DNA from 3 places in the Streptomyces sp. NBC_00647 genome. Region 3 is predicted to be linked to each of the others. Evidence: riboswitches for the same ligand, from Rfam matches in the RefSeq annotation. Region 3 holds a riboswitch; each other region holds the start of a gene.

Evidence for each region. Region 3 has a riboswitch for cobalamin ahead of OG788_RS03870 (CbtB-domain containing protein). Riboswitches for the same ligand answer to the same signal wherever they lie in the genome.
Region 1: linked by a shared signal. The riboswitch ahead of OG788_RS12580 (cobalamin biosynthesis protein) and the one ahead of OG788_RS03870 (CbtB-domain containing protein) in region 3 are both predicted to bind cobalamin.
Region 2: linked by a shared signal. The riboswitch ahead of OG788_RS29725 (ribonucleoside-diphosphate reductase subunit alpha) and the one ahead of OG788_RS03870 (CbtB-domain containing protein) in region 3 are both predicted to bind cobalamin.

What each region holds. Positions count from the first base shown of each region.
Region 1 is NZ_CP109040.1:2,843,503-2,853,811, reverse strand. Features, by position in the region: gene cobN (cobaltochelatase subunit CobN) at 1-1,855, opposite strand, end outside; gene OG788_RS12585 (cobyric acid synthase) at 1,852-3,447, opposite strand; gene OG788_RS12580 (cobalamin biosynthesis protein) at 3,444-4,403, opposite strand; cobalamin riboswitch at 4,508-4,653, opposite strand; gene OG788_RS12575 (hypothetical protein) at 4,789-5,007, opposite strand; gene OG788_RS12570 (anion permease) at 5,028-6,269, opposite strand; gene OG788_RS12565 (lysozyme) at 6,448-7,194, opposite strand; gene OG788_RS12560 (class II aldolase/adducin family protein) at 7,392-8,132, shown strand; gene OG788_RS12555 (alpha/beta hydrolase family protein) at 8,352-9,479, shown strand; gene OG788_RS12550 (hypothetical protein) at 9,721-10,309, shown strand, end outside.
Region 2 is NZ_CP109040.1:6,725,306-6,735,614, reverse strand. Features, by position in the region: gene OG788_RS29750 (sugar ABC transporter permease) at 1-676, opposite strand, end outside; gene OG788_RS29745 (extracellular solute-binding protein) at 823-2,106, opposite strand; gene OG788_RS29740 (GntR family transcriptional regulator) at 2,534-3,298, shown strand; gene OG788_RS29735 (DUF3311 domain-containing protein) at 3,501-3,764, shown strand; gene mctP (monocarboxylate uptake permease MctP) at 3,761-5,371, shown strand; cobalamin riboswitch at 5,572-5,721, shown strand; gene OG788_RS29725 (ribonucleoside-diphosphate reductase subunit alpha) at 5,855-8,236, shown strand; gene OG788_RS29720 (ribonucleotide-diphosphate reductase subunit beta) at 8,236-9,285, shown strand; gene OG788_RS29715 (hypothetical protein) at 9,444-9,902, shown strand; gene OG788_RS29710 (hypothetical protein) at 9,863-10,066, opposite strand; gene OG788_RS29705 (helix-turn-helix domain-containing protein) at 10,159-10,309, shown strand, end outside.
Region 3 is NZ_CP109040.1:889,209-899,517, reverse strand. Features, by position in the region: gene OG788_RS03895 (ABC transporter substrate-binding protein) at 1-764, opposite strand, end outside; gene OG788_RS03890 (DsbA family protein) at 1,248-2,165, opposite strand; gene OG788_RS03885 (Rrf2 family transcriptional regulator) at 2,162-2,596, opposite strand; gene OG788_RS03880 (cupin domain-containing protein) at 2,736-3,245, shown strand; gene OG788_RS03875 (enoyl-CoA hydratase/isomerase family protein) at 3,354-4,439, shown strand; cobalamin riboswitch at 4,678-4,824, shown strand; gene OG788_RS03870 (CbtB-domain containing protein) at 4,865-5,086, shown strand; gene OG788_RS03865 (CbtA family protein) at 5,108-5,866, shown strand; partial or broken gene OG788_RS03860 (RNA-guided endonuclease InsQ/TnpB family protein) at 6,386-7,617, shown strand; gene OG788_RS03855 (GNAT family N-acetyltransferase) at 7,803-8,348, shown strand; partial or broken gene OG788_RS03850 (IS630 family transposase) at 8,362-8,505, opposite strand; partial or broken gene OG788_RS03845 (short-chain fatty acyl-CoA regulator family protein) at 8,517-8,675, shown strand; gene meaB (methylmalonyl Co-A mutase-associated GTPase MeaB) at 8,737-9,720, opposite strand; gene scpA (methylmalonyl-CoA mutase) at 9,717-10,309, opposite strand, start outside.

The DNA of each region.
Region 1 (10,309 bases), 2.0 Mb from region 3:
CGTGCAGGTCGTGATGGAGCTCGGCGGCCTTGACGAGGGTCCAGATCTGCGCGCGGACCGCGGGGGCCTTCGTCGGGTCCAGGTCGGACACGAGCGCGTACTGGTCGAGGAGCTGCTCCAGCTTGGCGAGGTCCCCGTAGGTGTCGGCGCGTGCCATCGGAGGTACGAGATGGTCGACGACGGTGGCGTGGCCGCGGCGCTTGGCCTGTGTGCCCTCACCGGGGTCGTTGACGATGAACGGGTAGACCAGGGGGAGTTCGCCGAGGACGGCGTCGGGCGCGCAGCCGCCGCTGAGCCCGAGGCCCTTGCCCGGCAGCCACTCCATCGTGCCGTGCTTGCCCATGTGTACGACGGCGTCCGCGCCGAAACTGTTCTCCAGCCAGCGGTAGGCCGCCATGTAGTGGTGCGAGGGCGGCATGTCGGGGTCGTGGTAGATCGCGATCGGGTTCTCGCCGAAGCCGCGCGGCGGCTGGATCATCACGACGACGTTCCCGAACTGCAGGCAGGCCAGCACGATGTCGTCGCCGTCGACGTAGAGCGAGCCCGGCGGCTCGCCCCAGGCCTCCAGCATGCCCGCCCGCAGCGCGGGGTCGAGCGTCTCGAACCACGCCCGGTAGTCCGCGAGCGGCACGCGCGCCGGAGCGGCGGCGAGCTGCTCCTCGGTCAGCCACTCGACGTCGTGCCCGCCGGCCGCGATGAGCCGGTGGATCAACTCGTCGCCGTTGTCCGGGTATTCGGTGAGGGCGTAACCCGCGTCCCGGAGGGCGTCGAGGACCCGTACCGCGGACGCGGGCGTGTCGAGACCGACCGCGTTGCCGACCCGCGAGTGCTTGGTCGGGTAGGCGGTGAAGACGATCCCGAGCTTCTTCTCCGCGTTCGGCTTGTGCTTCAACAGGGCGTGCCGCAGGGCGATTCCGGCGACCCGCGCGGCCCGCTCGGGGTCGGCGACGTACACCGGGACGTCGTCCGGACCCTGCTCCTTGAACGAGAACGGCACCGTGATGAGACGGCCGTCGAACTCCGGGATCGCGACCTGCATCGCCGCGTCCATGGGGGACAGGGCCGCGTCCGAGGCGTCCCAGGCGCTCTTCGACGAGGTCAGGCAGAGACCCTGGAGGACGGGGATGTCGAGGTCGGCGAGCGCCCCGATGTCCCACGCCTCCTCGTCGCCGCCCGCCGACGCCTGCGAGGCGTGGGTGCCGCCCGCCGCGAGGACGGTGGCCACGAGCGCGTCGGCCCGGCCGAGGATCTCGTACAGTCCCGGGTCGGCTCCGCGCAGCGAACCGCAGTACACAGGGAGGGCGTTGGCGCCGCGTGACTCGATCGCGTCGCACAGCGTGTCGACGAACGCGGTGTTCCCGGACAGCTCGTGGGCCCGGTAGAACAGCACGCCGACGGTCGGCCTGCCCTCGACGAAGGCGCGCTCGCCGTGGACACCGAACTCCGCCGACTTCCGTGGTTCCTCGAAGCCCTCGCCCGTGAGCAGCACGGTGTCGGAGAGGAACCGCGCCAGTTCGGTCAGGTTGGCCGGCCCGCCTTCGACGAGATACCGCAGCGCCTCCGCCACCACACCCGCGGGCACCGACGACTCGGCCATCAGCTCGGCGTCCGGGACCGACTCACCGCCGAGCAGCACGGTCGGGATACCGGACGACTTCAGGAAGGCCAGCCCGTCCTCCCAGGCGCGCTTGCCGCCGAGCAGCCGCACGACGGCGAGGTCCGCGCCCTCGACGAGCGCGGGGAGTTCGCCCGCGACGTCCACCCGGGTCGGATTGCCGATCCGGTAGGCGGCGCCGGAGGCGCGGGCCGCCAGCAGATCCGTGTCGGCGGTCGACAACAACAACACTGTGCTCATGCGGGCGCTCCCGGTGGAATGAAAGGCAGTCCTTGCGGCGCGCCCGACTCGATGAGCCGCCACAGCGCGTCCGTGTCCGCGTGTTCCTCGATCAGATCGCCGAGCCGGTCCAGCTGCTCCTCGCGCAGCGCCGCGAACGACGTGTCGGCCGCCGGCACGAAACGGCGGCCCGCGGCGGCCGCCACCTCGCGCAGGAAGGCCCGCCGGAAACCGTCCGACTCCAGCGAGCCGTGCCAGTGCGTGCCCCAGACGGCGCCGACCCGGCACCCGTCCAGGCTGTGTCCCTGGCCATCACGGAAGAAGGCCTCGCCGCCCGTCACCTCGGCGACGCCGTGATGGATCTCGTACCCCTCGACGTGCTCGCCGAGGGCCTCGCCGACCGGCCGCGTCAGGGTCTTCTCCCGCGCGAACCGCACGCGCACGGGGAGGAGTCCGAGCCCGTCGACCTGACCGGCGCGCGACTCGACCTCGTCCTCGATGTGTTCTCCGAGGAGCTGGTAGCCACCGCAGATGCCGAGCACGGGCCGCCCCTCGGCGGCCCGGCGCGTGATCGCGTCCGCGAGGCCGCGCTCGCGCAGCCACTGAAGCGCCCTCACCGTGCCCCGGGTCCCGGGCACGACGACCAGATCCGCGTCGGCCAGTTCCTCGGCCCGGTCCACGAACCGCACGACGATGCCCGGTTCGGCGGCCAGCGCGTCCACGTCGGTGAAGTTCGACATCAGCGGGATCGCGCAGACGGCGACCCGCAGGATGTCCTCGCCGACGGGGGAGGAGACGGCCGACTCGCGGACGGCCCCGCGCAGCGAGACGCGCAGTCCGTCCTCCTCGTCGATGCCCAGACCGTGCTGGAAGGGCAGCACGCCGTACGAGCGCCGCCCGGTGAGGCCGTGCAGCATGTCGAGGCCGGGCTCCAGCAGGCTGACGTCTCCGCGGAACTTGTTGACGAGGAACCCGGCGACGAGAGCCTGGTCCTCGGGTGACAGCAGGGCGACCGTCCCGAAGAACGAGGCGAACACACCGCCCCGGTCGATGTCACCGACGACGAGCACGGGAAGCCCCGCGTTCCGTGCCACCCCCATGTTCACGATGTCGGTGCGCCGAAGGTTGATCTCGGCCGGGCTGCCGGCTCCTTCACAGATCACCGCGTCATACGTGCCCCGCAACTGGGCCAGACAGTCGAGGACGGTCCCGAGGAGTGCTTCCTGGCGCCCTCCGCGCAGCCTGTCGCCGGGGGACCCGGCGCCCGACAGCGATTCCGCCGCGGACCCGGCCGTCCCGAAGAAGCCGCGTGCGCTCATCTCGCCCACCGGACGGCCCATCAGGACCACCTGACTGCTGCGGTCGCTGCCCGGTTTGAGCAGCACGGGATTCATCAGCGCGGTCGGCTCCACCCGGGCGGCCTGTGCCTGCATGGCCTGCGCCCGCCCGATCTCGGCTCCCTCGCGCGTCACGAACGAGTTGAGGGACATGTTCTGCGCCTTGAAGGGCGCGACCTTGACACCCTGGCGCACCAGCCACCGGCAGATCCCGGCGGTCACGACGCTCTTGCCCGCGTCGGAGGTGGTCCCGGCGATCAGCAGCCCGCCGCTCATGCGGTGCGCCCCTTCCTGGTGAGCAGAACCGTGAGCAGAACCCGTCCGGCGGCGCTCACGCCGAGCGCGAGCCAGCCGACGCGGCGGGAGAGCCGTACGGCCCGCTCGATGTCGTGGAGGTGGACGGCGCGCCCCGCGTCGTTGAGGACGGGACGGTGCTCGACCCGGCCCCCGTACGACAGCGTGCCGCCGAGCCGGACGCCGAGCGCTCCGGCGAACGAGGCCTCCACGGGGCCCGCGTTGGGGCTCGGATGCTTGCGGGCGTCCGTGCGCCAGGCGCGCACGGCGCCGCGCGCGTCGTCCCCCGCCGCGGCCGCGAGGACGGCGGTGAGCCGGGCTCCGGGCCAGCCGGCGACATCGTCGAGCCGGGCGGAGGCCCAGCCGTAGCGCCGGTACCGGGGGGACTTGTGCCCGACCATGGCGTCGAGCGTGTTCGCGGCGCGGAAGGCGACGAGCCCCGGCACACCGCCGACGGCGCCCCAGACCAGAGCGCCCACCACGGCGTCGGAGGTGTTCTCGGCGACGGATTCGACGACGGCACGCGCGATGCCGTCGGCGTCCAGTGCCTGCGGGTCACGTCCGCACAGATGCGGCAGCCGTTCCCGGGCGACCTCGATGTCGCCGGCCGCGAGCGCGCCGGCGACGGCCCGCGCCTCACGGCCGAGGGAGGTCCCTCCGACGACGGCCCAGGTGGTGGCGGCGATCAGCGCGGCGGAGGCGGCAGGCGAGGTGCGGACGGAACGACGCGCGAGTGCGGCCAGTCCGGTGGCACCGCCCACGCAGACGGCCGTGTGCAGGGCGCCCCACCCGCGGTGGTCCCGCCACAGCGCCCGCTCCACGGACGCGGCGGCCCGCCCGAACGCGGCGACCGGATGCCCTCGGCGGGGATCACCGAGCAGCAGGTCGCCGAGGAGGCCGGCGGCGGCGCCGTACGCGAAGACGCGATCGGCACGCACCGGGTCAGCCGGCCGTGGGGTGGAGTGGAACCCTCGTACTCAGCGAAATGGGCAACGGGCAGGCGCGCATGGCGATATGTCCTCACTCAGGGTGTCCACGCCCTGGTTCGACGAGACCGGCGGTGAGAGTTCCTGGCTCCCGGGGAGTTTCTTCCCCGATGACAGTGGCGGGACCGCGCCGGATTCGCACCGGCTTCCTCTCATGCCGCCGTACTTGGCTCCGGCAGTCCACCACGGGGCGAGAACGGCAGTCAACTGGCTGTTGACCTGCGGAGGGAGAGTGTGCGAAGGCCCACATACGCGTGGGGTGCGGGACGGTGTTCCGTCCCGCACCCCACGTGAAGTGCTGCCCACCGCGGCCCTGTTCCGGGCCGCTCGTTCCGGGTTACTTGGTCATGATCAGGGAGATGCCGTACACCACCGCCGCGGCGCAGGCCGCGAAGCAGACGTACGCGCCCGTGGCGGCCGCGACCGCGGAACCGCCCTGGGCCGACTCCTTCTTGGAGAGTCCGGCGACGCCCAGGGTGAAGAGGGCGACGAGGGCCACGGTCACTCCGAGGCTGACCCCGAAGACGGAGCCGAGGGCTGACCAGTCGATGTGCATGCTGTTCCTTCCTTCGGTTCTCAGGCCACGGGGGACGGCGCCGACGGGGCCGCCGTGGGCTCGGCGGGAGCCGGGATGGTGGCCGTGAGGTCCTCGGCCACGGTGCCGGCCGGGGGCGGGGTGACGGCGGCGATGGCCGTGGTCACCACACCGGCGGGCTCTTCGGCGTCGTTCACGTTGGTGTGGTCGATCACCTCGCGGCGCGAGCGGCGCCAGATCGCGAAGCTGGACCCGACCAGGAAGACCGCGACGAGCGTGGTGCCCCAGGCGCCGAATCCGGTGACCCACTCGGCGAGCGCGCCGACCAGGGCGGCGGCGGGCAGCGTGAGGATCCAGGCGACGACCATCCGGGTGGCGGTGGACCAGCGGACCACACCGCCCTTGCGGCCGAGACCCGCGCCCATCACGGAACCGGAGACCGAGTGCGTGGTGGAGAGGGAGAAGCCGATGTGCGAGGAGGCCAGGATGACCGTGGCCGCGCTGGTCTGGGCCGCGAAGCCCTGCTGCGGCTGGAGGTCGGTCAGGCCCTTGCCCATCGTGCGGATGATGCGCCAGCCGCCCAGGTAGGTGCCGAGCGCGATGGCGAGACCGGCGCAGAGGATGACCCAGACCGGCGGGTCGGAGTCGGGAGCGACGGCGCCACCGGCGACCAGGGCCAGGGTGATGATGCCCATCGTCTTCTGCGCGTCGTTGGTGCCGTGGGCCAGCGAGACCAGGCCCGCGGAGGCTATCTGGCCGGCGCGGTACCCCTTCTTGGTGGCCTTGGTGTCGGCGTTACCACTGAGCTTGTACGACAGCCGGGTGGCGAACATCGCGGCCAGGCCGGCGACGATCGGGGCCGCGACGGCGGGGAGGAGCACCTTGCCGACCAGGACGTCCCCGTGCACCGCGCCGGTACCGGCGGAGGCGATGGTGGCGCCCACCAGGCCACCCATGAGGGCGTGCGAGGAGCTGGACGGGAGTCCGACGAGCCACGTCACCAGGTTCCAGAGGATCGCGCCGACGAGGGCGGCGAAGATCACTTCAGGCTGGATGCCGGATTCATCGACGAGGCCTTTGGAGATCGTGTTGGCGACCTCCACCGAGAGGAAGGCGCCGACAAGGTTCAGAGCGGCGGACATGGCCACCGCGACCTTGGGCTTGAGTGCGCCGGTCGAGATGGTGGTGGCCATCGCGTTGGCGGTGTCGTGGAAACCGTTCGTGAAATCGAACACGAGAGCGGTGACGATCACGATTCCGAGGAGGAGCGTGATGTGTTCCATTTACCCAGGCTTCTGTTGGACGTCAGTGGCAGGGGGACCGTAAGCAACCTGGGTGAACGGAAGATGAACTGGGGCGGGCTTCATGGTGACCCGAACGGCGAATCGCCCCTCCGCTTGCGCCGAAGGGGCGACGCCGTGGGTCGAACGGATGCGGAATTCCAAGCTCCGGTCCGGGTCGCTACCCCCGGGCGAGCCGCTCGAGCTGAGCCCGGGATCCATGGAAGAGATTCTGGTCACCCGGCAGGCTGCCGCCGTTGTCGTACTGCCAGAAGGTCCACACGGACCAGCCGGCGGGCAGTGTGCCGGGGTCCGCCGAGCCGTAACGGGCCAGCCACAGGGCGTGATTCGAGGCAAAAGCCCTGCTGGAGCCGGTGCAGGTGTTCCACCAATGCGTTGTGGTGTAAATCACAGGGCGCCGACCGGTCTCCCGGCGGACCTCGTCGCTGAAAGCCTTGATCCAGTTCACCATCGCGGTCTTGCCGAGGCCGTAGCACTTGCGCGTGCCGTACGGGCTGTACTCGATGTCGAGCGCCGGCGGCAGTGTCCAGCCGTCCGCGCGCCAGGCTCCGCCGTTGTGTACGAAGTGGGCGGCCTGGGCGGTGCCGGACGACTTGTCCGGCACCGCGAAGTGATAGGCGCCGTGCAGGATGCCCGCCTCGCGTGCGCCGTCGTACTGCCGGTCGAAGTAGGGGTTGCGGTAGGTGGTGGCCTCGGTCGCCTTCACGTAGACGAACCGGGCGCCCTTCGCCCTCGCGCTCCGCCAGTCCACGTTCTTCTGGTGAGAGGAGACGTCGTGCCCCTTGGTGTTGCCCGCGGCCTCGGCCGGGAGCGCGGCGAGTGCGGTGCCGCCCAGGGTGACCGTCGCCGCGACGGTGATCGCGGCGACGCGGGCGCGACGGCGGAACGGTTTGTGGTCACGGGCCATGTATCCCCCCGGAAATGGCGACGTGTGCGACAAATCCCCCAGAGGCTACGGGAAGATCGGGCGCTGTCCGTCGATTCCCGGCCCTTCGTCGCCAGGGGGTGAAATGGGCGTATATGTGCCCTTTCGGAGGCCCTGCTTCCGCACTACAGTGCGCCCGCCCGGGGTGCGCCCACGGGCATGGCTGGCAGGATCGCGGCATGGCTGAACGGCACCGGGACGCACGGGACGGGCGGGAGGATCCACGGATGGCGGACGAGCACGACGAGAGGGACGCGTCGGCCGCGAGGGACACACGGGACGCCGTCCGGCGGGCCTGGGACGAGCTCGTCGCCACGGCCCGCCGGACCGTGACCGACGGGCTGGTCGTCGGTACGTCGGGCAACGTCTCCGTCCGCGTCGGCGACACCGTCCTGGTGACACCCACGGGCGTGCCCTACGACCGGCTGACGCACGACGACATCGTCGGCGTCGGCCTCGACGGCCGGCAGGTGCTCGGTTCGCTCCGTCCGACCAGCGAACTGCCGATGCACCTCGCCGTCTACCGCGAGACCGACGCCCGGGCCGTCGTCCACACCCACGCCCCCCACGCGACGGCCGTCTCGACACTCGTCCCCGGCCTCCCGCCGATCCACTACATCACCGGCGCCCTCGGCGGCCCGGTCCGCGTCGCCCCCTACGCGACCTACGGCACGCCGGAGTTGGCCGAGAACATGCTGCGCGCGCTGACCGACCGCAGCGCCTGCCTCCTCCAGAACCACGGCACCGTCGCCCACGGAGCCTCACTGGACCAGGCGTACGACCGCACGGCCCAGCTCGAATGGATGTGCCGCGTCTGGCTCCTGGCCTCCTCGGTTCCGGGCCTGACGCCCGCCCTGCTCTCACCGGACCGGCTCGAGGAGGCGGCGGAGAGCCTGCGGGGATACGGCCAGAAGGGATAGGACCTGAAAGGGCACGGGCGGCAGGAGCACGGGCGGGAGGGGCGTGACCGGCAAGGGGTGCGGCCGTCAGATCCCGGAAAGGGTGCGGTCCGGGTGCCGTCGGCGGTCGTGATCCGGTCACCGGATCACGCCGCGCACGCGGGGTCCGGCATACCCAGCCCGTCACCCCTTGCGCCCCTCCCGCTGGCCGATGGCGGGATCCGCCGGGAAACTGGTCGAGTGCGCACCCTAAGAGCCACGGCAGCGGCCGTCACCGTAGCCATAGCCGCGGGCGCGGCCTCCGTGGCGGCAGGCCGGTTCGCCAGCGACGCCGCGCTGAAGACGAGGCCCGGCAAGCCGCTGCCCAGCGAACCCCGCCTCACCGTGCACGCCACGACGGCGGGCGGAATCACCCTGACCCGGGCCCTGGCCTCCCGGCGCCCGGGAACCTACGGCCTCGCGGGCGACGGCTCCCACGCGGTCGTCGGCCCTCTCATGAACTCCGTGCCCCACACGGCCGACACCGTCGTACGCCGGCTCGAAGGCGTCACGCACGGCTCCCTGGAACCCGGCGACAAGGTGTGGCTCACCCCGAACCTGTACGTCGGCGACCCCGGGTCCGCCCTCGGACTCGAACACGCCGACGTCGACGTGCCCGGCGAGCTCGGTGCCCTGCCCGCCTGGTTCCTGCCAGCGGTCCGCGACACCTGGGTCATCACCGTGCACGGCCTGGGTGCCACCCGGGAACACCCCATGAACCTGATGCGGTTCCTGAACAGCCGGCACTTCCCCGTCCTCGACCTCGCCTACCGGGGCGACCTCGGCGCACCCCGGCCGGCGGACGGGCTGAACCACCTCGGCGAGACCGAGTGGCGCGACCTCGACGCGGCCATCCGGTACGCCGTGCGGTTCGGCGCCGAGCGGGTCGTCCTCTACGGCTGGTCCACCGGCGCCACCATGGCGCTGCGCGCCGCCGCCCACTCCGCGCTGCGCGAGCGGATCTCCGGGCTCGTCCTGGACTCGCCGGTCCTGGACTGGGAGACCACGCTGCGCGCCCTCGCCGGGGCCCGCCACACGCCGCGCGCCCTGCTGCCGCTCGCGGTGCGCGCCGCCCAGGGCCGCACCGGCGTACGCGGAGACCGCATCGCGAGCGCCGCGCATCCCGACCAGCTCAAGGTGCCGACCCTGCTGGTGCACGGCCCGGACGACACCATCGCTCCCTGGGGACCCTCCCGTCGCCTGGCCGCGAGCCGCCCGGACCTGGTCACCCTGCACACCGTCCCGAACGCCCCGCACGGCGCCATGTGGAACGCCGACCCGGCGAGCTACGAAGAAGCCCTGCGCCGTTTCCTCACCCCCCTGATGTAGGCCACCCCCGGGCGGAGCCGGCGCGCGCCCCCGGCGAGGGCGTGGTGGCGGGCGGGCCGGGGCTCGGCGCGAGGCGCCCCGGCGGACGCGAAGGCGCGCTTCCGATTCGGTCCCGAACAACTCCGGGCACCCCATTTCCCCGCGTGTCGAGCGCCCCGAGAAGCCCCCTCTCGTGCCACTTCCACAGCCCGCGACGGCATTCCGTTTGGGTTTTCGGACTGTCAACCGGAAGACTGCACCCGTGACGTCCCGTAACCCGCGCGACTCCAGGCTCCGACTCGTCAGCCCGCGGCCCCTCGCGGCCGCTCCCCGAGCGGTGACCCAGCGCCGCACGCGCCGCCCCGCACCGCGACCGCCGGAGGGCACACCGCCTCCCGCGGAGCTCGCGCGCATGGCGCGCACCGGCCTGTCCGACGCGGCCCGGGTCGCGCGCTGGGCCGACGCGGCCCTGCGCCCGGGGCGCGACGGCGCGAACCCCGGCGGCAAAGGCGCCCTCTCCGACGCCACCGCGGAACGGGCCGCCGCCGACCTCGGGCTGACCCCCGTTCAGGCCCGCGCCGACTGGGACACCGCCCGCCTGGCCGGTCTCATCGAGGTGCACGGCGACAGCGCCCGCCCCGGCTGGCGGCTGCGCGCCTGGAGCCGTGACGACAGCGCCGTCCTGCGCGGCTGGGTCGCCCTCTTCGACGCCTGGTCCCTCGCGTACCCCGAACCCGTGGACCGCGAGCCCGCGGCCGTCGCCGAGGTCGTCTCCGCGATGCCCCAGGTGCTCTCCTTCCTCCAGCTCTCCGCCGGGCCCGTCCCGGTGGATCAGCTCCTCGACCTCCTCG
Region 2 (10,309 bases), 5.8 Mb from region 3:
CGGCCTCCTCCAGCTCCGCGGGCACCTGGGTGAGTCCCGCGCTGAGCGTGATGACGACGAACGGCACCGCGCCCCAGACGACCAGGAGCATGATCACGGTCAGGCCCTGCGGGCCGCTCGCGAACCAGTTGTGGCCGATCATGTCGACGCCGGGGAGCTTGCTGAGCAGCGCGTTGAAAACGCCGTAGTCGGAGTCGAAGAGCCACTTGAAGACCGTGGTGGCCACGATGATGGGCATGCCCCAGCTCGCCACCAGCACGATGTTGATGAGCGTCTTGACCCAGCCCGAGACCCGCTGGAGGAGCAGCGCGATCAGCATGCCGATGACCATCGTGAAGACGACGGCCCCGCCGGCGAAGAAGATCGTCCGGACGACCACCGCCCAGAACTCGCCGTCCCCGAGCACCTTGGAGAAGTTGTCGAAGCCGACCGACTCGGCCGGCTGGAAGCCCCAGAGCTGGGACTGCCCGAACTTCTGGAAGGAGAGCGTGACCAGGCGCACCAGCGGATAGCCGAGGACCAGCGCGAGGATCAGCAGGCACGGGGCGAGCAGGGCCCAGGGGGCCGCCGTCCTGCCCGAGGTCCGCTTGACGCGTGGCGCCTTGGGGACGGCCGGTGGCGGTGCCTGCCGCGGAGGCGGCACCTTGGCGGGGGTGGTCGTGTCTGCGGCACTCATCGCGCGCTCCTCAGCGGTCCCTCAGGTCGTACGAAAGCGAAGGCCCGTACGGCCGGGCGCCGCGGGGACGAGCCCCGGGCCGGGCCGTACGGGAGGCAGGGCCCCGCCCCTCCGCGAAGGAGGACCGACGGGGCCCCGCGCTCAGGTCACTTGGTGTTGATGACCTTGTCGATCTTGGCGTCCGCTTCCTTCGCGGCGTCCTCGACCGACTTCTTGCCGGTACCGATGCTCTGCAGCATGGTCTGCAGGACCTGGGCCTTCTCGACCTGGCCCCAGCCCGGCGCCATCGGGACGAACCAGTTGGACTCGGCCGCGGTGGCCGGGACGACCGTCGCCGGGTCGTTCTTCAGGGTGGCGAGGTCGGTCTTGTTGTTGGGCAGGTTGCCCTTGCCCATCAGGCCCTTCTGGCCCTTGGCGCCGGTGAACGCGTTGATCCACTCGGCGGCGACGGCCTGCGCCTTCGACTTCACCGGGACGGCGAGGTCGGAGCCGCCCAGGAAGACCGGGAGGTTCTTGCCGGACGGGCCGGGCATCACGAAGTTCTCGAGGTTGCCCTTGAGCTTGCCGGTCTTGTCGCTCTTCGGGTCCTCGGCGGTCGCGCCCTCCCAGGCGGCGCCGAAGATCATGCCGGACTTGCCCTGGCCGTAGACGATGTAGCGGTCGGACTCGTCCTTGGTCTTGTCGCCGTGCATGTAGGTGTCGACGACGTTCTTGAACTCGGTGAGGCCCTTGACCGACTCGGGCGAGGAGAGGTTGGCCTTCCACTGGCCGCCCTCCTCCTTCGCGATGGAGCCGCCGGCGTCGTAGACGAAGGACATCGCCGCGTACCAGTCGCGGGTGGGCTGGTACCAGGCGCTGAACTTGTCACCCTGCTTCTTCTGGATCTTGTCCAGGGCGGAGGTGAGCTCCTTGTACGTCTTCGGCGGGGTCTTCACGCCGACGGAGGCGGCGAGGTCCTTGCGCCAGTTGCCGACGCGGCCACCGGCGTAGTACGGCACGCCGTAGGTCTTGCCGTCGTACGTCACGGAGGCCTTGAGGCCGTCCAGCCAGGCGTCCGAGTTCTCGAACTTGGCCGTGTCCAGGGGAGCGAAGGCGCCCTTGACCATGTAGCCGAGCATCTCGGTGTTGCCCATCTCGACCACGTCGGGCGCCTTGTCGGTGGCGAGGACGGCGTCGAGCTTGGTGTTCTTGTCCGGCCAGCCGTAGTACTCGTGGTTGATCTTGATGCCGGGGTGCTTCGCCTTGATCGCCGCGTCGGCCGCCTTGACCAGCTCGGGCCAGTTGTTCTGCGCGTCGACCGTGAGCCAGACGGTCAGCTCCTTGGCGTCCGCGCCCTTGTCCGACCCCCCGGACTTGTCGTCGTTCCCGCACGCCGCGATGGAGAACATCATGCCCGCGATACCGATCGCGGCTATCAGCTTGCGCTTCACGCCACCCTCCTCAGGGATGCCACAAACCCCCCTGCTCCCCGCGGTGACATAACGCCGTGTACCGCCCGTGGGGCCGGGACTGGACCAATGGTGTAGACCAGTACGGGGAGCTTGGCCTAGACCTAGAGGGGTGTCAAGGGTGTGTAAGCCCGTCCAGTCGTCCGTTATGGGACCTACATATGCAAGGACCTTTAAGTAGGTAAGCGGCATAAACAGTGGGCCTGTTCAGGGCCCACGGAAGGGCCGCCCGCGGAGTCGCCCACGCGGCCGTCTGCGCGCGATGGACTAGACCAACGGGTACGTCGACGGTATATAGAGGGGATCACGGAGCGTGCGGGGGACACTCGCACGTCAAGCCGTGCCACGATGTGAGCCGTGGCCGACGGTAGGTCGGTCGCTTCGGCATCCGGAGCCGGGAAGGCAGAGCATGAGCACCGACGTCAGCAGTGCGGAGAACGAGGGTGGGGCGCCCATCCGTACCGCGCGCGTGCCCAAGTACTACCGCCTCAAGAAGCACCTGCTCGACATGACGGAGACACTGCCGCCCGGTACGCCGGTACCGCCCGAGCGGACCCTCGCCGCCGAGTTCGACACCTCGCGCACCACGGTGCGGCAGGCCCTTCAGGAGCTGGTCGTCGAGGGCCGCCTCGAACGCATCCAGGGCAAGGGCACCTTCGTCGCCAAACCGAAGGTCTCCCAGGCGCTCCAACTGACCTCGTACACCGAGGACATGCGCGCCCAGGGCCTCGAACCCACCTCGCAGCTGCTGGACATCGGCTACATCACGGCGGACGACGCCCTCGCCGGCCTGCTCGACATCTCGGCCGGCGGCCGGGTGCTGCGCATCGAGCGGCTGCGCCTCGCGAGCGGCGAGCCGATGGCCATCGAGACGACCCACCTCTCCGCCAAGCGCTTCCCCGCCCTGCGCAGGTCGCTCGTCAAGTACACCTCTCTCTACACCGCGCTCGCCGAGGTCTACGACGTCCATCTCGCCGAGGCCGAGGAGACCATCGAGACCTCGCTGGCGACCCCGCGCGAGGCCGGACTGCTCGGCACCGATGTGGGCCTGCCCATGCTGATGCTCTCCCGCCACTCGATCGACCGGCAGGGCGAGCCGGTGGAGTGGGTGCGGTCGGTGTACCGGGGAGACCGGTACAAGTTCGTCGCCCGCCTCAAGCGCCCGCAGGACTGATCCGCGCGGGGTGGCGCGCGGGCCCGGACGGGCCGTCAGGATCCGTACCCCCCCGAGGGGTTCCGCTCCTGATGAGGGGCCCCGCGCGCACCCTCACGAACCCTCCACACCCGCCGTCCGACGGGGGGTTCCCTAAAGCGGAACCGTCGCCTAGATTGCCTGCGCGTTACCCAGGTGATCGATGAGGGGACGGAGCCGACCCATGTCAGACCTGCCCGAAGTGAAACCACCGGTGGTGACACCGGTCCGTGCGGTGATCGCCCTGTGTCTGCTCGCGCCCTTCGTCGCGATGCTGTGGGTCGGTTCCTACGCCAAGACCGACCCGGCCTTCATCGGCATCCCGTTCTTCTACTGGTACCAGATGCTGTGGGTGGTCCTCTCCACGGCGCTGACGGTGACCGCGTTCCAGCTGTGGAAGCGTGACCAGCGGGCCCGCGCCTCCGCGAAGGGAGGTGCCGGAGCATGAACGACGGTGTGAACGGCGTCGCCCTCGGCGTCTTCGTCTTCTTCTTCCTGGCCGTCACGGTCATGGGCTTCCTGGCCGCGCGCTGGCGCAGGGCCGACAACGAACACAGCCTCGACGAATGGGGCCTGGGCGGCCGGTCCTTCGGCACCTGGGTGACCTGGTTCCTGCTCGGCGGCGACCTCTACACGGCGTACACCTTCGTCGCCGTACCGGCGGCGATCTACGCGGCGGGCGCGGCCGGCTTCTTCGCCGTGCCGTACACGATCCTGGTCTACCCGCTGATCTTCACCTTCCTGCCCCGCCTCTGGTCGGTCTCCCACAAGCACGGCTATGTGACGACCTCGGACTTCGTGCGCGGCCGCTACGGCTCCAAGGGCCTGTCCCTCGCCGTGGCCGTCACCGGCATCCTGGCCACCATGCCGTACATCGCGCTCCAGCTGGTCGGCATCCAGGCCGTCCTCGACGTGATGGGCGTGGGCGGCGGCGAGAGCACCAACTGGTTCGTCAAGGACCTGCCGCTCCTCATCGCCTTCGGCGTGCTGGCCGCGTACACCTACTCCTCGGGCCTGCGGGCCCCCGCCCTGATCGCGTTCGTGAAGGACACCCTGATCTACATCGTGATCGCGGTGGCCATCATCTACATCCCGATCAAGCTGGGCGGCTTCGACGAGATCTTCAAGGCGGCGAGCGACAAGTACACGGCCGCGGGCGCCGGCGGGCTCGTCCCCGCCGAGGCGGGCCAGTGGACGTACGCCACCCTCGCGCTCGGCTCGGCGCTGGCGCTGTTCATGTATCCGCACTCGATCACCGCGACGCTGTCCAGCCGCAGCCGGGAGGTGATCCGGCGCAACACCACGATCCTGCCGCTGTACTCGCTGATGCTGGGCCTGCTCGCCCTGCTCGGGTTCATGGCGATCGCGGCCGGCGTGAAGGTGCAGAACGGACAGCTCGCGATCCCCCAGCTCTTCGAGAACATGTTCCCGGACTGGTTCGCGGGCGTGGCCTTCGCCGCCATCGGCATCGGGGCACTCGTCCCGGCGGCCATCATGTCCATCGCGGCCGCGAACCTCTTCACCCGCAACATCTACAAGGACTTCATCAAGCCGGACGCGACCCCGCGGCAGGAGACCCAGGTCTCCAAGCTGGTCTCGCTCCTGGTGAAGGTGGGCGCGCTGGTCTTCGTCCTGACCATGGACAAGACCGTCGCGATCAACTTCCAGTTGCTCGGCGGCATCTGGATCCTGCAGACGTTCCCGGCGCTCGTCGGCGGCCTGTTCACCCGCTGGTTCCACCGCTGGGCGCTGCTCGGCGGCTGGGCGGTCGGCATGCTCTACGGCACGATCGCCGCCTACGGGGTGGCGTCGCCGACCCAGAAGCACTTCGGCGGCAGCTCGAAGGAGATCCCCGGCATCGGGGAGATCGGCTACATCGGCCTGACGGCGTTCCTCCTGAACGTGGCCGTGTCCGTCGTCCTCACCTTCGCCCTGCGGGCGTTCAAGGCTCCCGACGGCATCGACGAGACGTCGCCCGGGGACTACACGGCCGACGCGGGAGACCCCGGCGTCGAGACGGAGCTCCCCCCGGCCACGGCGGGCGCGAGCCACTAGCCACAGGTCACGCACCACGGACGACGGGCCGCCGGGAGGGAATCCGGCGGCCCGTCGCCGTGCCGGGCGGGCGCGACGAGGCCCTCGTACGCGGCCCGACGACCTCCGGCCGCTCACCTACGAGTTGACGCTCCAGCACACTCCGTAGCGCTCTCCGATGCCGACCCGACACAACATGTGGGGGTACTCCCGGAGCCCGGCACAAGATGTATGCTCATGGTCGCTGTCACCGCAGGGGAATCCGGTGCGAATCCGGAACTGTCCCGCAACGGTGTACTTGTGTGTGTTCGCGTACCCACGCGACCGCGCTCGCGTCAGTCCGAGGACCTGCCGACAGCGCACCCCGGCCGTCCGGCCCGGGTGCCGACGACGTCCGGGCCTCGCGGAATGGGCCGGTGGACGCGGTGCGCTGCTGCCCAGAAGCGCTCCCGTGTGCCCCGTGCCTCCCCGCAAGGCCCCGTGCCGAGCGAGGGAGAGCCCCACGTGACCATCGCGCCAGCCGATCCGGCTTCAGTGACCGCGCAGCAGGCCCCGGTGGAGACCGACGGTCCCGGAACCGCGCTGCTGCGGACCCTGACGGATCTCACCGCCGACCTCCCCGACGCCGACCCCGGCCGGGTCGCCGCCGCGGCGCTGCGCGGCCGGTCCGCCCGCGCCGACGAGGCCGAGCTGCGCGAACTGGCCACCGAGGCGGCCGCAGGGCTCATCTCCGAGGACCCCGCCTACTCCCGGCTGGCCGCCCGCCTGCTCACGATCAGCATCGCCGCGGAGGCCGCCTCCCAGGGCGTCACGACCTTCTCCGAGTCGGTCGCCGTCGGCCACCGCGAGGGCCTGATCGCCGACCGCACGGCCGAGTTCGTCCGGCTGCACACGGCCCGTCTCGACGCGCTGATCGACTCCGAGGGCGACGACCGCTTCGGCTACTTCGGGCTGCGTACGCTGCACAGCCGCTATCTGCTCCGGCACCCGATCACCCGCAGCGTCGTCGAGACGCCCCAGCACTTCATGCTCCGGGTGGCCTCCGGCCTCGCCGAGGACGACACGGTCCGCTCGGTGGACGAAGTCGCCGCGCTCTACCGGCTCATGAGCCGCCTGGACTACCTCCCCTCCTCCCCCACGCTCTTCAACTCCGGTACGCGGCACCCGCAGATGTCGTCCTGCTACCTCCTCGACTCCCCGCTGGACGAGCTGGACTCCATCTACGACCGCTACCACCAGGTGGCGCGCCTGTCTAAGCACGCGGGCGGCATCGGCCTGTCCTACTCCCGTATCCGCTCGCGCGGTTCGCTGATCCGCGGCACCAACGGGCACTCCAACGGCATCGTCCCGTTCCTCAAGACGCTCGACGCCTCGGTCGCCGCGGTGAACCAGGGCGGCCGGCGCAAGGGCGCGGCCGCGGTGTACCTGGAGACCTGGCACTCCGACATCGAGGAGTTCCTGGAGCTGCGCGACAACACCGGTGAGGACGCCCGGCGTACGCACAACCTGAACCTCGCGCACTGGATCCCGGACGAGTTCATGCGCCGGGTGAACGAGGACGGCGTCTGGTCGCTCTTCTCCCCCGCCGACGTGCCGGAACTGGTCGATCTGTGGGGCGACGCGTTCGACGCGGCCTACCGCAAGGCCGAGGAGGCGGGCCTCGCCAAGAAGACCATCCCGGCCCGCGACCTGTACGGCCGCATGATGCGCACCCTCGCGCAGACCGGCAACGGCTGGATGACCTTCAAGGACGCCGCCAACCGCACCGCCAACCAGACGGCGGAGCCCGGCCACACCGTCCACTCCTCGAATCTGTGCACCGAGATCCTCGAGGTCACGGACGACGGGGAGACGGCGGTCTGCAACCTGGGCTCGGTCAACCTGGGCGCGTTCGTGGTCGGTCAGGACATCGACTGGGAGCGGCTCGACGAGACCGTCCGCACCGCGGTGACCTTCCTCGACCGTGTCGTGGACATCAACTTCTACCCGACCGAGCAGGCGGGCCGCTCCAACGCCAAGTGGCGTCCGGTCGGCCTCGGCGCGATGGGCCTCCAGGACGTCTTCTTCAAGCTGCGCCTGCCCTTCGACTCGCCCGAGGCCCGCGCCCTGTCCACCCGGATCGCCGAGCGCATCATGCTCGCCTCCTACGAGGCCTCCGCGGACCTCGCCGAGCGCAACGGCCCGCTCCCCGCCTGGGAGAAGACCCGTACCGCCCGTGGAGTGCTGCACCCGGACCACTTCGACGTCGAGCTGAACTGGCCGGAGCGCTGGGCCGCCCTGCGGCAGCGGATCGCGGCGGTCGGCATGCGCAACTCGCTGCTCCTCGCCATCGCGCCGACCGCCACCATCGCGTCCATCGCGGGTGTGTACGAGTGCATCGAGCCGCAGGTGTCGAACCTGTTCAAGCGCGAGACGCTCTCCGGCGAGTTCCTCCAGGTCAACTCCTACCTGGTGGCCGAGCTGAAGAAGCTCGGCGTGTGGGACGCGCAGACCCGTGAGGCACTGCGCGAGTCCAGCGGCTCGGTGCAGGGCTTCACCTGGGTCCCGCAGGACGTCCGCGACCTGTACCGCACGGCGTGGGAGATCCCGCAGCGCGGCCTGATCGACATGGCCGCCGCCCGGACCCCGTTCCTGGACCAGGCCCAGTCGCTGAACCTGTTCCTGGAGACGCCGACCATCGGCAAGCTCTCCTCGATGTACTCCTACGCCTGGAAGTCGGGCCTCAAGACGACGTACTACCTGCGGTCCCGTCCCGCGACGCGCATCGCCCGCGCGGCCCAGGCCCAGGCGCAGCCCGAGAAGACCATCCCCGTCCAGCAGGTCGCCGACCCCGACGCCGTCGCCTGCTCCCTGGAAAACCCCGAGTCCTGCGAGGCCTGCCAGTAATGAGCGACACCACCACCGAGAAGGCCGCGTCCGAGAAGGCCGCGTCCGAGAAAAACCTGCTCGACCCGGGCTTCGAACTGACTCTCCGCCCCATGCGCTACCCCGACTTCTACGAGCGCTACCGGGACGCGATCAAGAACACCTGGACCGTCGAGGAGGTCGACCTCCACTCGGACGTCGCCGACCTCGCGAAGCTGACGCCGGGCGAGCAGCACATGATCGGGCGGCTGGTCGCGTTCTTCGCGACGGGCGACTCGATCGTGTCGAACAACCTCGTGCTGACGCTGTACAAGCACATCAACTCCCCCGAGGCGCGGCTCTACCTGAGCCGTCAGCTCTTCGAGGAGGCCGTGCACGTCCAGTTCTATCTGACGCTGCTCGACACCTACCTGCCCGACCCCGAGGACCGCACCGCGGCCTTCGCGGCGGTCGAGAGCATCCCCTCCATCCGCGAGAAGGCGCAGTTCTGCTTCAAGTGGATGGACTCGGTGGAGAAGCTGGACCGGCTGGAGACCCAGGCCGACCGCCGCCGCTTCCTGCTCAACCTCATCTGCTTCGCCGCGTGCATCGAGGGGCTCTTCTTCTACGGGGCCTTCGCGTACGTCTACTGGTTCCGCAGCCGGGGTCTGCTGCACGGCCTGGCGACCGGCACCAACTGGGTGTTCCGCGACGAGACGATGCACATGAGCTTCGCCTTCGAGGTCGTCGACACCGTCCGCAAGGAGGAGCCGGAGCTCTTCGACGACCGGCTCCAGGAGCAGGTGACCGACATGCTGCGCGAGGCCGTCGAGGCGGAGCTGCAGTTCGGCCGTGACCTGTGCGGCGAGGGTCTGCCCGGCATGAACACCGACTCGATGCGGCAGTACCTGGAGTGCGTCGCCGACCAGCGCCTCCAGCGGCTGGGCTTCGCGCCGGTGTACGGCTCCGAGAACCCGTTCTCCTTCATGGAGCTCCAGGGCGTCCAGGAGCTGACCAACTTCTTCGAGCGCCGGCCGTCCGCGTACCAGGTCGCGGTGGAGGGCACGGTCGACCTCGACGAGGACTTCTGACCGCTCGTCCTCCGGACGGTCCGGTCACGGCCGGCACCGCCGCGACGACCGGGTGACGGGTGACAGGGCCCCGGCCGCCATCGGCGGCCGGGGCCCTGTCCCGTGGAGAGGGATCCTGATCCGCCGGTGGTACGTCCAACCCGCAAGGAGGCCACCCCATGCGTCGAACGACCCACACCCGGACCATCGCCCTCAGCGCCCTGATCCTGCTCCTCGCGGGCTGCGGCACGCAGAGCGGAGGCGACGCGGGCGGCAGCGGCACCGTGTCGCCGTCGCCCACCGCGTCCCCCCGGGACTGCGCCACGGCGAAGGCGGAGCTCGGCGCCGCCGACACCGGCGACACGTACTGTCTGGCACCCGGCGAGACGATCCGTGTCTCGCTGGACGGCACCACGCGCAAACCCTGGGCGCCCGTCAAGGCGGCCGGCAGCGGGCTGGAGGCCACCAACAGCGGCATCGTCCTCCAGCCGGGCGACGCCTCCGCCGCCTACAAGGCGGTCTCGCCGGGAACGGTCCGGCTGACGTCGTCCCGGCCGATGTGTCCGAGTGATCCGGCCCGGGTCTCCTGCGACGGGCTTCAGGAGTGGGCGGTCACCGTGGTGGTGACGAAGGAGTGAGGCCGCGGCGGCCGCCCGGCCTCCTGGCGGGGGCCGGCGGCCGCCCTGAGCTGACGGTCCACGCGCCGCTCGCGCGCGAGCCCGATCAGGGAGGGGAGCGTCACGGCCGTGAAGATCGCGAGAACGGCCAGGATTCCGACGAGGTTCTCCATCGCTGAGTTCATGACACTAGTGTCACGTCGATGACTCCTTACCGTCAGTGGCAGAACTGCCGCAGACCCTCGAATTACTGCCACTTCCACGGCACACTGGGGGCATGCTGAACAACGTGGCGGCCGTCCTGCTCGACGGCGTGCATCCCTTCGAACTCGGCGTCGTCTGCGAGGTGTTCGGCCTCGACCGTAGCGACGAGGGCTTGCCCGTCTACGAGTTCGCGGTCGCGTCCGCCGAAGGGCCGACGCTCGGCA
Region 3 (10,309 bases):
CCGGAGACCACGGTGGAGGCGTCCGGGGCGGAGGTCAGCTCGACGTTGTCGATGTGGATGTTCTTGGCGTCCCAGTAGTCCGGGTTCTTCTTCAGCACGGCCTTGGTGCCGGGGACGAGCTGGGTGACGGTGAACGGGCCGGCGCCGACCGGGTTCTGGTCCAGCTTGCCGGGGGAGGCGGCCGCCTTGGGGCTGGCGATCTGCAGGACGCGCTCGCCGAGCAGTTGGGGGATCTGGTAGTCGACCTGGCTGAGGTGGATCACCGCGTCCAGGCCCTTGGCGTCCACCGACTTGATCGAGGTCAGGTCGCCGAAGAGAGCGGAGTTCTTCTGCTTCTTGGCCCGTTCGATGGCGGCCTTCACGGCGGCACCGTCGACCGGCGCACCGTCACTGAACTTCAGGTGGGGACGCAGATGGAAGGTGATCACATCACCCTTGCCGTTGTACTCCCAGCTCTTGGCCAGGTCCGGGACGGCCTTCCCGTCCTCGTCGGTGCGGGTCAACGAGGCGTACACCAGGGCGAGTTCGCGGAACTGCGCGCCGCTGCCGCCGACGACCGGGTCCCAGTGGGTGGGGAAGTAGGAGGAGGTCCACTTCAGCGCGGCGCCGGCGGCGGACGACGACGCCTCGTCGCCGCAGGCGCTCAGTGCGGGGACGAGCACGGTGGCCAGGGCGGTCCCGAGGGCGGCGGTGCGCAGCCGGCCGGGGCGCCGGGGAAAACGGAGGGCCGCTGCGGGGGTGCGGGGCGTGAGTCGTCCGGACATCAGTTTTCTTTCTGCGAGGGCTCCCGCCCGCGCCGGGGCAGCGGAGAGGGAGCAAGGGCGGCATGCCCCGCCGAAAGACGCCGCGCAGGCCGGGACGGGCATGCCTGCGTGGGCTTCGGTGCGCACGGGGGCATGCCGCGCTCAGGGCATGAGGCGGTGGCGGATCGCGGGGAGCGCCGGGAGGCGAAGGGAGCGGAAGCGACGAAACGCTGAGAGAGCGGCGCGCGATGACGAGGGCCGGGCGGCGGAACGGCGCGGGGCCGGTGCCGGCGGGAGGGACGTCAGGCGCCTGGGGGCCGCGGTTGGCGGGCGGTCAGCGACAGAGAGCGCTGCAGGTGCGCCGCAGGTCCACGTAGCGGCACACCACGCCGGGGTGCGTCGTGAGCATGGTGCACATCCTGGGGCCGGTTCTCAGCCGCTGTCAATGGACACCAATTGGTGTCTCATTGGGCGGGACGGGCCTGACCGCTGATCAGAAGCCTTTCAGGGCGCGGCGGGAGCGCCGCGGACGCCGGCCGGGTGCACCGCGGCCTCCTCCGGATCCAGCCACAGCGGGCCGTTGCCGGTCTCCACGCGGACGGCGGCCGCGGGAGGCCACGGGCCGTCGGTCAGCAGTTCGCGCTCCGGACCGGTCAGACTCCGGTAGAGCGCGAGTGCATCCGCGGGAGCGGGTCGCACGGGCGCCGACAGCAGCCCGGGGCTCAACTCGTCGAACGCCGCCGCGTACTCCTCGTAGGGCCGCCAGCCGGGTACGACGCGACGCCCCGCGGGCGCGCGGACCAGCAGCGTCGGCAGCGCGTAGCGGTACCCCCCGTCGGCGGTCTCCTTGGCGGCGCCGGGATGCGGTGACCCACCGCGCACCGACAGCACCTCGCGGACCGGCCGGCGCGCCTCGGCACGGTCGGCACGCACCGCCTCCAGTACGGCCGCCGACGCCGCGTCGGCGGCCAGCCGCTCATGGTCCAGGCCGGGCACGCCCCGTACCGCGGACAGTGCGAGCACGGAGGTGTCCGCGGGCTCCCCGAGCACGAAGACGCTCTCCCGCAGCCGCCGAAGCACCCGTTCGGCGACCTCGCCGCCCTGCCGTTCGGCGGCCTTGGCGACCAGCGAGGACGGCCACGAACTCGCCGCGACCCGGCTCAGCCGCCGCGCCCGCGGCGCCCGCGTATGGGCGCCGATGTCCTCGACATAGCGCGCGTACCAGGCGGTCTCCGCCGCCGGATCGGGCGGCGGGTCGTCGTCGTGGTCGAACAGGACGCAGTACACGCGGCGCCAGCGGACCCGTCCGGCGAGCGCGGCGCGCAGCCGCCGGAACACGGGCTCCGAGCCCCAGGCCCAGGGGCACAGCGGGTCGGTGTACTCCACCACCTCCACCGCGGGCGGGTCCGGCGGGGCCGTCACGCGGCCCCCTTCCGGTTCAGGGCTTCGCCCGCGTCGGCGGGCAGCAGCGTGGCCAGGGTCGTGCCGCCCAGAACCGCGGCGGCGTCCGCCTCGATACGACGCCACACCTCCGGCAGTCCGGAGGCGGGACCCGGGTAGTCGAGACCGGCCAGCGGCTCGCCCCGCAAGGTGATCAACTCACCGTCCACGGCGCGCGCGACATCCAGCAGGGTGATCTCGTCGGCGGGCCGGCCGAGCCAGTAACCGCCCTCGCAGCCACGCTGACTGCGGACCAGGCCGGCCCGGCGCAACTCGCCCACCACGGACTTCAGGAACCGGAACGGAACCTGCTGCGAGGAGGCGATGGCCTCGCATGTGAGCGGGCGGGCCGGCTCGCGGGCGAGCTCCAGCAGGGCCCGTGCGGCGTAGTCCGCCTTCGCGGAGATATGCATGCGCACATGATGCCCGACACGGTGCCCGGCACGAGGGCCTCCACGGGTTCCCCACCTATATTGCGGGAACATTGCCGCAGGTGAAGGGCAATGGACACCTCTTGACATCCTTTTACGGGCCGCTCTAGCGTCCCCGTCCATGAGCGAGCCGTTGACCACCCCCGGCGAAGGTTTCCACCCCCATCTGCACGACACCGCGGGGGAGTCGCCGGCACCCCTGCGCACCCGTCTGCACCACATCCGTGCCGACGCTCTCGACGGCGACACGGCGCAGACCGGCGGCATGCGCAGATTCGCCGCCGTCAGCGGCAACACCGTCGGCTCCGAGAAGCTGTGGATGGGCCAGACCCACGTCGCCCCCTCCACCTCCTCCTCCGACCACCACCACGGGGCGTCCGAGACCGCCATCTACGTGGTCAGCGGCCACCCCGAATTCGTCTTCCTCGACGACTCGGGGGCACAGCCCGAGGAGGTACGGCTGCGCACCTCTCCCGGCGACTACATCTTCGTGCCCCCTTTCGTCCCGCACCGCGAGGAGAACCCGGACCCCGCGGAAGAGGCCGTCGTCGTCATCGCCCGCAGCACCCAGGAGGCGATCGTGGTCAACGTGCCGCAGCTGTACGTGTTGCGGCCGGGCCAGGAGGCCTGAGTACGGTAGCCGGGAGATCGTCCGCGACCGGCGGACCCAGCGGCTCCTGGAAGGAACCATCGAGATCATGTGCGTCATCGTGGCCCGCGCCCTGACGGGGGCGTTCGCATGAGCGGCACCGGGGCGCACGGCGCCGACGAATCCGTTCTGCTGCACACCGACGGACGAGCCGCCCACCTCACGCTCAACCGGCCGAAGGCCCTGAACGCCCTGAACCACGCTATGGTGCGCCGGATCGACGAGGCGCTCACCGCCTGGGAGCACGACCCGGCCGTCGAGACCGTGGTCATCACCGGCGCCGGAGAGCGCGGACTCTGCGCGGGCGGCGACATCCGCGTCGTCCACGACGACGCGCGCGACGGGGACGGCACCGCGTCCGCCGCGTTCTGGCGCGACGAGTACCACCTCAACGCCCGCATCGCCCGCTACCCCAAGCCGTACGTGGCGGTCATGGACGGCATCGTCATGGGCGGCGGCGTCGGCGTCTCCGCGCACGGCGGCGTCCGGGTCGTCACCGAGCGCTCACGGATCGCCATGCCCGAAACCGGCATCGGCTTCGTTCCCGACGTCGGCGGCACCCATCTGCTCGCCCGCGCACCCGGCGAACTGGGCACGCATCTCGCCCTGACGGGTGCCTCGATCGGCGCCGGCGACGCCCTGCTGTGCGGCCTCGCCGACCACTGCGTACCGTCCACGTCGCTGCGGCAGTTCGTGTCCGACCTCGCCGACCGGCCCGTACGGGAGGCTCTGGCCGGCCACGCGCAGCCACCGCCCCCGGCCGAGCTGGCGGAGCGGCGGGAGTGGATCGACGCCTGCTACGCCGCGGACACGGTCGAGGAGATCGTGCGGCGGCTGCTCGCGGTCGGCGACCCGGCGGCCAAGGAGACGGCGGAGATCCTCCTCGGCAACTCGCCCACCGCCGTGAAGGTCACGCTCGCCGCCCTGCGCCGCGCGCGCAGCCTCGGCAGCCTGGAGCGGGTACTGGACCAGGAGTACCGCGTCTCCTGCGCGGCCCTGTCCTCCCCCGACCTGGTGGAGGGCGTCCGGGCCCAGATCATCGACAAGGACCGCCACCCGCGCTGGTCCCCGGCCACCCTCGGCGAGGTCACCGACGCCGACGTCGAGCGCTTCTTCGCGCCCTTGGGCGTGCGTGAACTCGGGCTCGCGCCCAGCACGGCGACGGACGCACGGTGAGCAGGACCGTCGCGCGCACCGGACCGGTGCGCGGGAGCGATCCGTGTCCCGTTGGTGGTGTACGCACCGAACTCCGCCCGCGCACGCACGAGTTGTACGCCGCCGAGGTCGTACGCGGCGGGACGGCGCGCCACTTCTCCGGGCGGCGGCCGAATCCGCACCGGTGACCCACCGTGCACAAGGGACCCGCCACCTGGGACGAGAGGAAGATCACGGCAGGTGGTGCGGTCTTGGCCGTGAACTCGCCACGCGGTACGGTCGGTCCGATATTGATGACGTCAAGACGGAAGCCGGTGGAAATCCGGCACGGTCGCGCCACTGTGAACGAGACGCTCCAGCCACGCTGGGCGCCGCGTGAGTCAGACCCGTAGGCGTCATCCTGTGCACCACCGAGATGGGACGCGAACTCCCGAGGAGGTCCTGCCATGGCGCAGACCGTCGCCCAGCCGACAGCCACCACCCCCGTTCTTCCCGCCAAGCTGCCGCTGAAGGCGATTGCTCCCTGGGCGGTCTTCTTCGGCATCCTGATGCTGGTCCTGCTGTACTTCGTCGGCGCCGAACAGGGCGCCACCGCCGTCGTCTCCGGCGAGGACGTCCACGAGTGGGTGCACGACGCCCGCCACCTGCTCGGTTTCCCCTGCCACTGACGCGAGGGACAGCGCACACTCATGAACTCCGCAACGGTAAGAAACCTGCTCGTGCGAGGCATGCTCGCCGGCCTCGCCGCCGGCCTGCTCGCCCTCGTCGTGGCCTACTTCCTCGGTGAACCGAGCGTCGACAGCGCGATCGGCTTCGAGGAAGCGCACGCCTCCGGGCACGATCACGAGGTCGAACTCGTCTCCCGCAGCCTCCAGTCCACCGCCGGCCTGGCCACCGGCGTCCTGATCTACGGAATCGCCTTCGGCGGTATCGCGGCGCTCGGCTTCTGCTTCGCGCTCGGCCGCGTGGGCCGCTTCAGCCCGCGCGCGACCGCGCTGCTGCTGTCCGGCAGCGCGCTGCTCGCCGTGTACGTCGTGCCCTTCCTCAAGTACCCGGCCAATCCGCCGTCGGTCGGCGACCCCGACACCATCGGCAAGCGGACCACCCTGTACTTCCTGATGATGGTGCTCAGCGTGCTCCTGGCGATCGGTGCCGTCATCCTCGGCAAGCGGCTCGCACCCAGGCTGGGCACCTGGTACGCGACGATCGCCGCGGTGGCCGCCTTCGCCGTCGCGATCGGCCTGGCGTACGCCTTCCTGCCCACGTTCAACGAGGTGCCGGAGCACTTCCCCGCCACCCTGCTGTGGCGGTTCCGGACCTCCGCCCTGGCCATCCAGGCCACACTGTGGGTCGGATTCGGCCTGGTCTTCGGCGAGTTGGCCGAACGCATGCTGAACCCCAAGCCCGCGGCGGCCCCGTCCGGGCGGTCGGTGCCGGCCGCGCACTGAATCCCGCGGAACACGAGAGGGCCCCTCGGAACCGTCCAGGGGCCCTTTCGCGTTGTGTGCAACTCCGTTGTTCAGGGGCGCACACCCGTCAATTGTTCCCTTGGCGTGGGAGGCCGGGGAAGGCAGCCGAAGGCTCCTCCACGGACGGGTGGTACTGGTGTCGGCGTCAGGACGCGGGAACTTCCTCTGCATTAATCTCGAACAGCGAGCCCAGCTACGTATGAGCCCTTCCTTGGGAACGCGGTCCGCGCAACCCAGGCCGTCAACTCGGGAGACTCCCTGATCAAGCGTGGTTGCGGCAGCACTGCCGACCTTCCTCGTCGCAGCTGCGCGCCGAAGTCTTCGCACCTCTTACGCATACTTGTTGGCGACGCGTCAGCATCTCGTCGTCGAGGAGTCAGCGCCGATACTCTGTGACGAACACCAAGTGCGCGTGCAAGTTATAGCCGAGTGCTCGATCCCTGCGGATATCAGGGTTTGTTCTCGTCCTCGTGACGTAGGCACTCGGTAAATATTGCTGTGCAGTTTCGGTACAGCTTCCGCCTGTACCCGAGCGCCGGTCAACGTGCCGCGTTGGCGAGGGAGTTCGGGTGTGCACGGATCGTCTTCAACGACGCGCTCCGTGCTCGGGAGGCTGCCCGCGAGCAGGGGTTGGCGTTCCCGAAGTCAGGTGACCTGTCCAAGGCGCTGATCACTCAGGCGAAGAAGACCCCGGAGCGGGTGTGGCTCGGCGAGGTCTCGGCGGTGATCCTCCAGCAGTCCCTGCGCGACCTGAACGCCGCGTACCGGAACTTCTTCGACGGCCTCAAGGGCAAGCGTCCGCGCATGGGTGCGCCGCGTTTCAAGTCGAAGCGGGACAACCGGCAGACGATTCGTTTCACTGCGAACGCGGCTTGGCGGATCACGCCGGGCAAAAAGCTGCGGCTGCCGAAGGTCGGCGATGTTCCCGTGCGCTGGTCCCGGAAGCTGCCGTCCACCCCGTCCACTATGACGGTCGTCAAGGACGCCCCGGACGGTACTTCGCATCGTTCGTCATCGAGACCAGCCCGGAGGAAAGCCTCCCCACCACGACACCGGAGGTCGGCATCGACCTCGGCCTGGGGCACTTCGCCGTCCTCTCCGACGGGACCAAAATTGACAGCCCGCGCTTTCTGCGCCGGGCCGAGAAGCGTCTTAAGAAGGTGCAGCGGGAGCTGTCCCGTAAGCAGAAGGGGTCGAAGAACCGGGACAAGGGCAGGGTCCGCGTCGCACGGGCACACGCCCGTGTCGCGGACGCGCGCCGCGAGTTCCATCACCGGCTCTCCACGAAGCTGATCCGTGAGAATCAAGCGGTCGCCGTGGAGGACCTGGCGGTCAAGGGACTCGCGCGTACGCGTCTGGCCAAGTCCGTCCACGACGCCGGATGGTCGGCGTTCGTGAGGATGCTGGAGTACAAGGCCGCCCGGTACGGACGCACCTTCCACCGGATCGGCCGGTTCGAGCCGACCTCCCAGGTGTGCTCCGTGTGCGGGGTGAAGGACGGACCCAAGCCCCTGCACGTCCGTACCTGGACGTGCGGAGCCTGCGGGGCGGTCCTGGACCGGGATGTGAACGCGGCGGTCAACGTCGCCAAGGCCGCCGGACTGGCGGTGACAGCCTGTGGAGCGCAGGTAAGACGGGCAGCCCTGCCCGCACAGCGCGGCGAAGCAGGAACCCACCCGAAGCAACCCACACAGCCCGTGTGGGAGCAGGCGGGAATACCCGGCTTTTAGGCTCGGGAGGATGTCAATGGCCGTCGCTTCCCAGGCGGCGCAGGCGGGGCGGCTAGTGCCGTGACCGCATACGTTCGCCGGGTTCATGATCGGGTACCGGATATCGAGTTCTGTCCGATGTCGGGCTGTGGCACGATGCCGCCGTGATCACCTCAGCCATTCCGCCCGTCATTCCTGCAGGCCACATGGCCAAGCAGGCACAACCCGTGCTTGCCCTCCCCAGCGGTCTGGAGCTGCGCCCCTGGCGCGCCAGCGACGCCGACACCTTGGTAACTGCTGGCCAGGATCCGGCAATTCGCCAGTGGAACCTGCTGGCCGTGGCCTCGCTTGCGGAAGCAGGCAAGCGTATCGAGCGCATGCACGAGCGCTGGCAGAACGAGCAGAGCGCGATCTGGGCCATCGCCCGCCCGGACGGCGGCCAGGCCGTGGGCTTGATCGGCATGGATGACATCGATCTCGCTGGTGGCAGCGCCGAAATCCTGTACTGGGTCCTGCCCGCAGGACGCGGCCACGGCGTCATGGTCGAGGCCACGAAGCGCCTCAGCCAGTGGGCATTTGACCACCTTGGTCTGCACCGGCTCCGGTTGTGCCACTCGATGGCCAACCCGGCATCGTGCCGAGTAGCGACCAAGGTCGGCTTCTCCGTCGAAGGCACGATGCGCAGCGCACTGCTACATGAAGACGGTTGGCACGACCAGCATCTGCACGCCCTGGTCAAGGGCGATATCTGACTATTCCGGGTAGTCAGGCAAGGGCTTGAAGCGGACGTCCGCCCCAGCGGATGCCCTTCTCGCTTCGGATGCGGGCGCGTTCCTTGCGTTCGGCGGCCAGGACGTCACGGTGGAGGGCATTGGCGTTGCGCCAGCGCAGGTAGGAGTGCACGGCTCGGGCTGCACCGTGTGGATCTCGGCAGCGCCGCCGCGGCCACGCGCATCGGCATGGGCTGCCGCGTCTGCGAACGCCTCGACTGCCCCCAGCGCGCCGCCCCGCCCCTCGGCAGCCCGCTGCGCATCGACCAGGACACCAGCACCTTCATCCCGTATCCGGTGGCCGACTGACCGGGCCTGCGAACTCCGCCCGAAAGGTGGCGGGGTGACACCCCGTCACCCCGCGGGCGACTCAGTGGCCCGTGCCGCCGAACGCATTCAGGATCTGTTCCGCCGCGAGGGTGGCCGTCAACCCGCCCTCCCGCACCTGCCGTTCGAGGTCGGGGGCGAGCGCCCGTACGGCCGGGTCGGTGTGCAGACGGCCGAGGAGTTCGTCGCGGACCATCGTCCACGTCCAGTCGACCTGCTGGTCACGGCGCTTGTCGGCGAGACGGCCGGTCGAGTCGAGCAGGGTGCGGTGCTGTTCCAGGCGGTCCCACACGGTGTCCAGACCGGCCGACTCGCGGGCACTGCAACTCAGCACCGGCGGCGTCCACGCCGCGTCCCTGCCGTGCATCAGCCGCAGGGCGCCCGCCAGTTCACGCGCGGCGGACTGGGCGTCGCGCGCGTGCGGGCCGTCCGCCTTGTTGACGGCGATCACGTCGGCCAGCTCCAGGACACCCTTCTTGATGCCCTGCAACTGGTCCCCGGTGCGCGCCAGCGTCAGCAGGAGGAAGGAGTCGACCATGTTCGCGACGGCCGTCTCGGACTGGCCGACACCGACCGTCTCCACCAGCACCACGTCGTAGCCGGCCGCCTCCATCACCACGATCGACTCGCGGGTCGCCTTGGCCACCCCGCCGAGCGTGCCGGCGGTGGGGGAGGGGCGGATGAACGCGGCCGGGTCCACGGCCAGGCGCTCCATACGGGTCTTGTCGCCGAGGATCGAACCGCCGGTACGGCTGGAGGACGGATCGACGGCGAGCACCGCGACCCGGTGCCCGAGCGAGGTCAGCATCGTGCCGAACGCGTCGATGAACGTCGACTTGCCCACGCCCGGCACCCCGCTGACGCCGATCCGCCGCGCCTTCCCGCTGTGCGGGAGCAGCTCGGTCAGCAACTCCTGCGCCAGCGCCCGGTGCTGGGGCCGGGTGGACTCGACGAGCGTGATGGCGCGGGCGACGAGCGCCCGCTTCCCGTCGAGCACACCCTTGACATAGGTGTCGAGTTCGATCACAGGGCGTGCCCGAGACCGGTGGAGAGCCGCTGGACGAGGTCGTACGCCGCGTCCGGGATCACCGTCCCGGGCGGGAACACGGCCGCCGCGCCCATCTCCAGGAGCGTCGGCACGTCCTGCGGCGGGATCACACCGCCGACCACGATCATGATGTCCTCGCGGCCTTCCGCGGCCAGCTCCTCGCGCAGCGCCGGTACGAGGGTGAGATGCCCGGCGGCCAGCGACGAGACGCCGACGATGTGCACGTCCGCCTCCACCGCCTGGCGGGCCACCTCGCCCGGCGTCTGGAACAGCGGGCCGACGTCCACGTCGAAGCCGAGGTCGGCGAAGGCGGTCGCGATCACCTTCTGGCCGCGGTCGTGACCGTCCTGGCCCATCTTGGCGACCAGGATGCGCGGTCGGCGGCCCTCGGCCTCCTCGAACGTGTCCACCAGCGCCCGGGTGCGGTCCACGGACGGAGACTCCCCTGCTTCGTTGCGGTACACCCCGGAGATCGTACGGATCTGGCCCGCGTGCCGCCCGTACACCTTCTCCAGAGCGTCCGAGATCTCCCCGACGGTGGCCATCGCGCGGGCCGCGCGCACCGCCA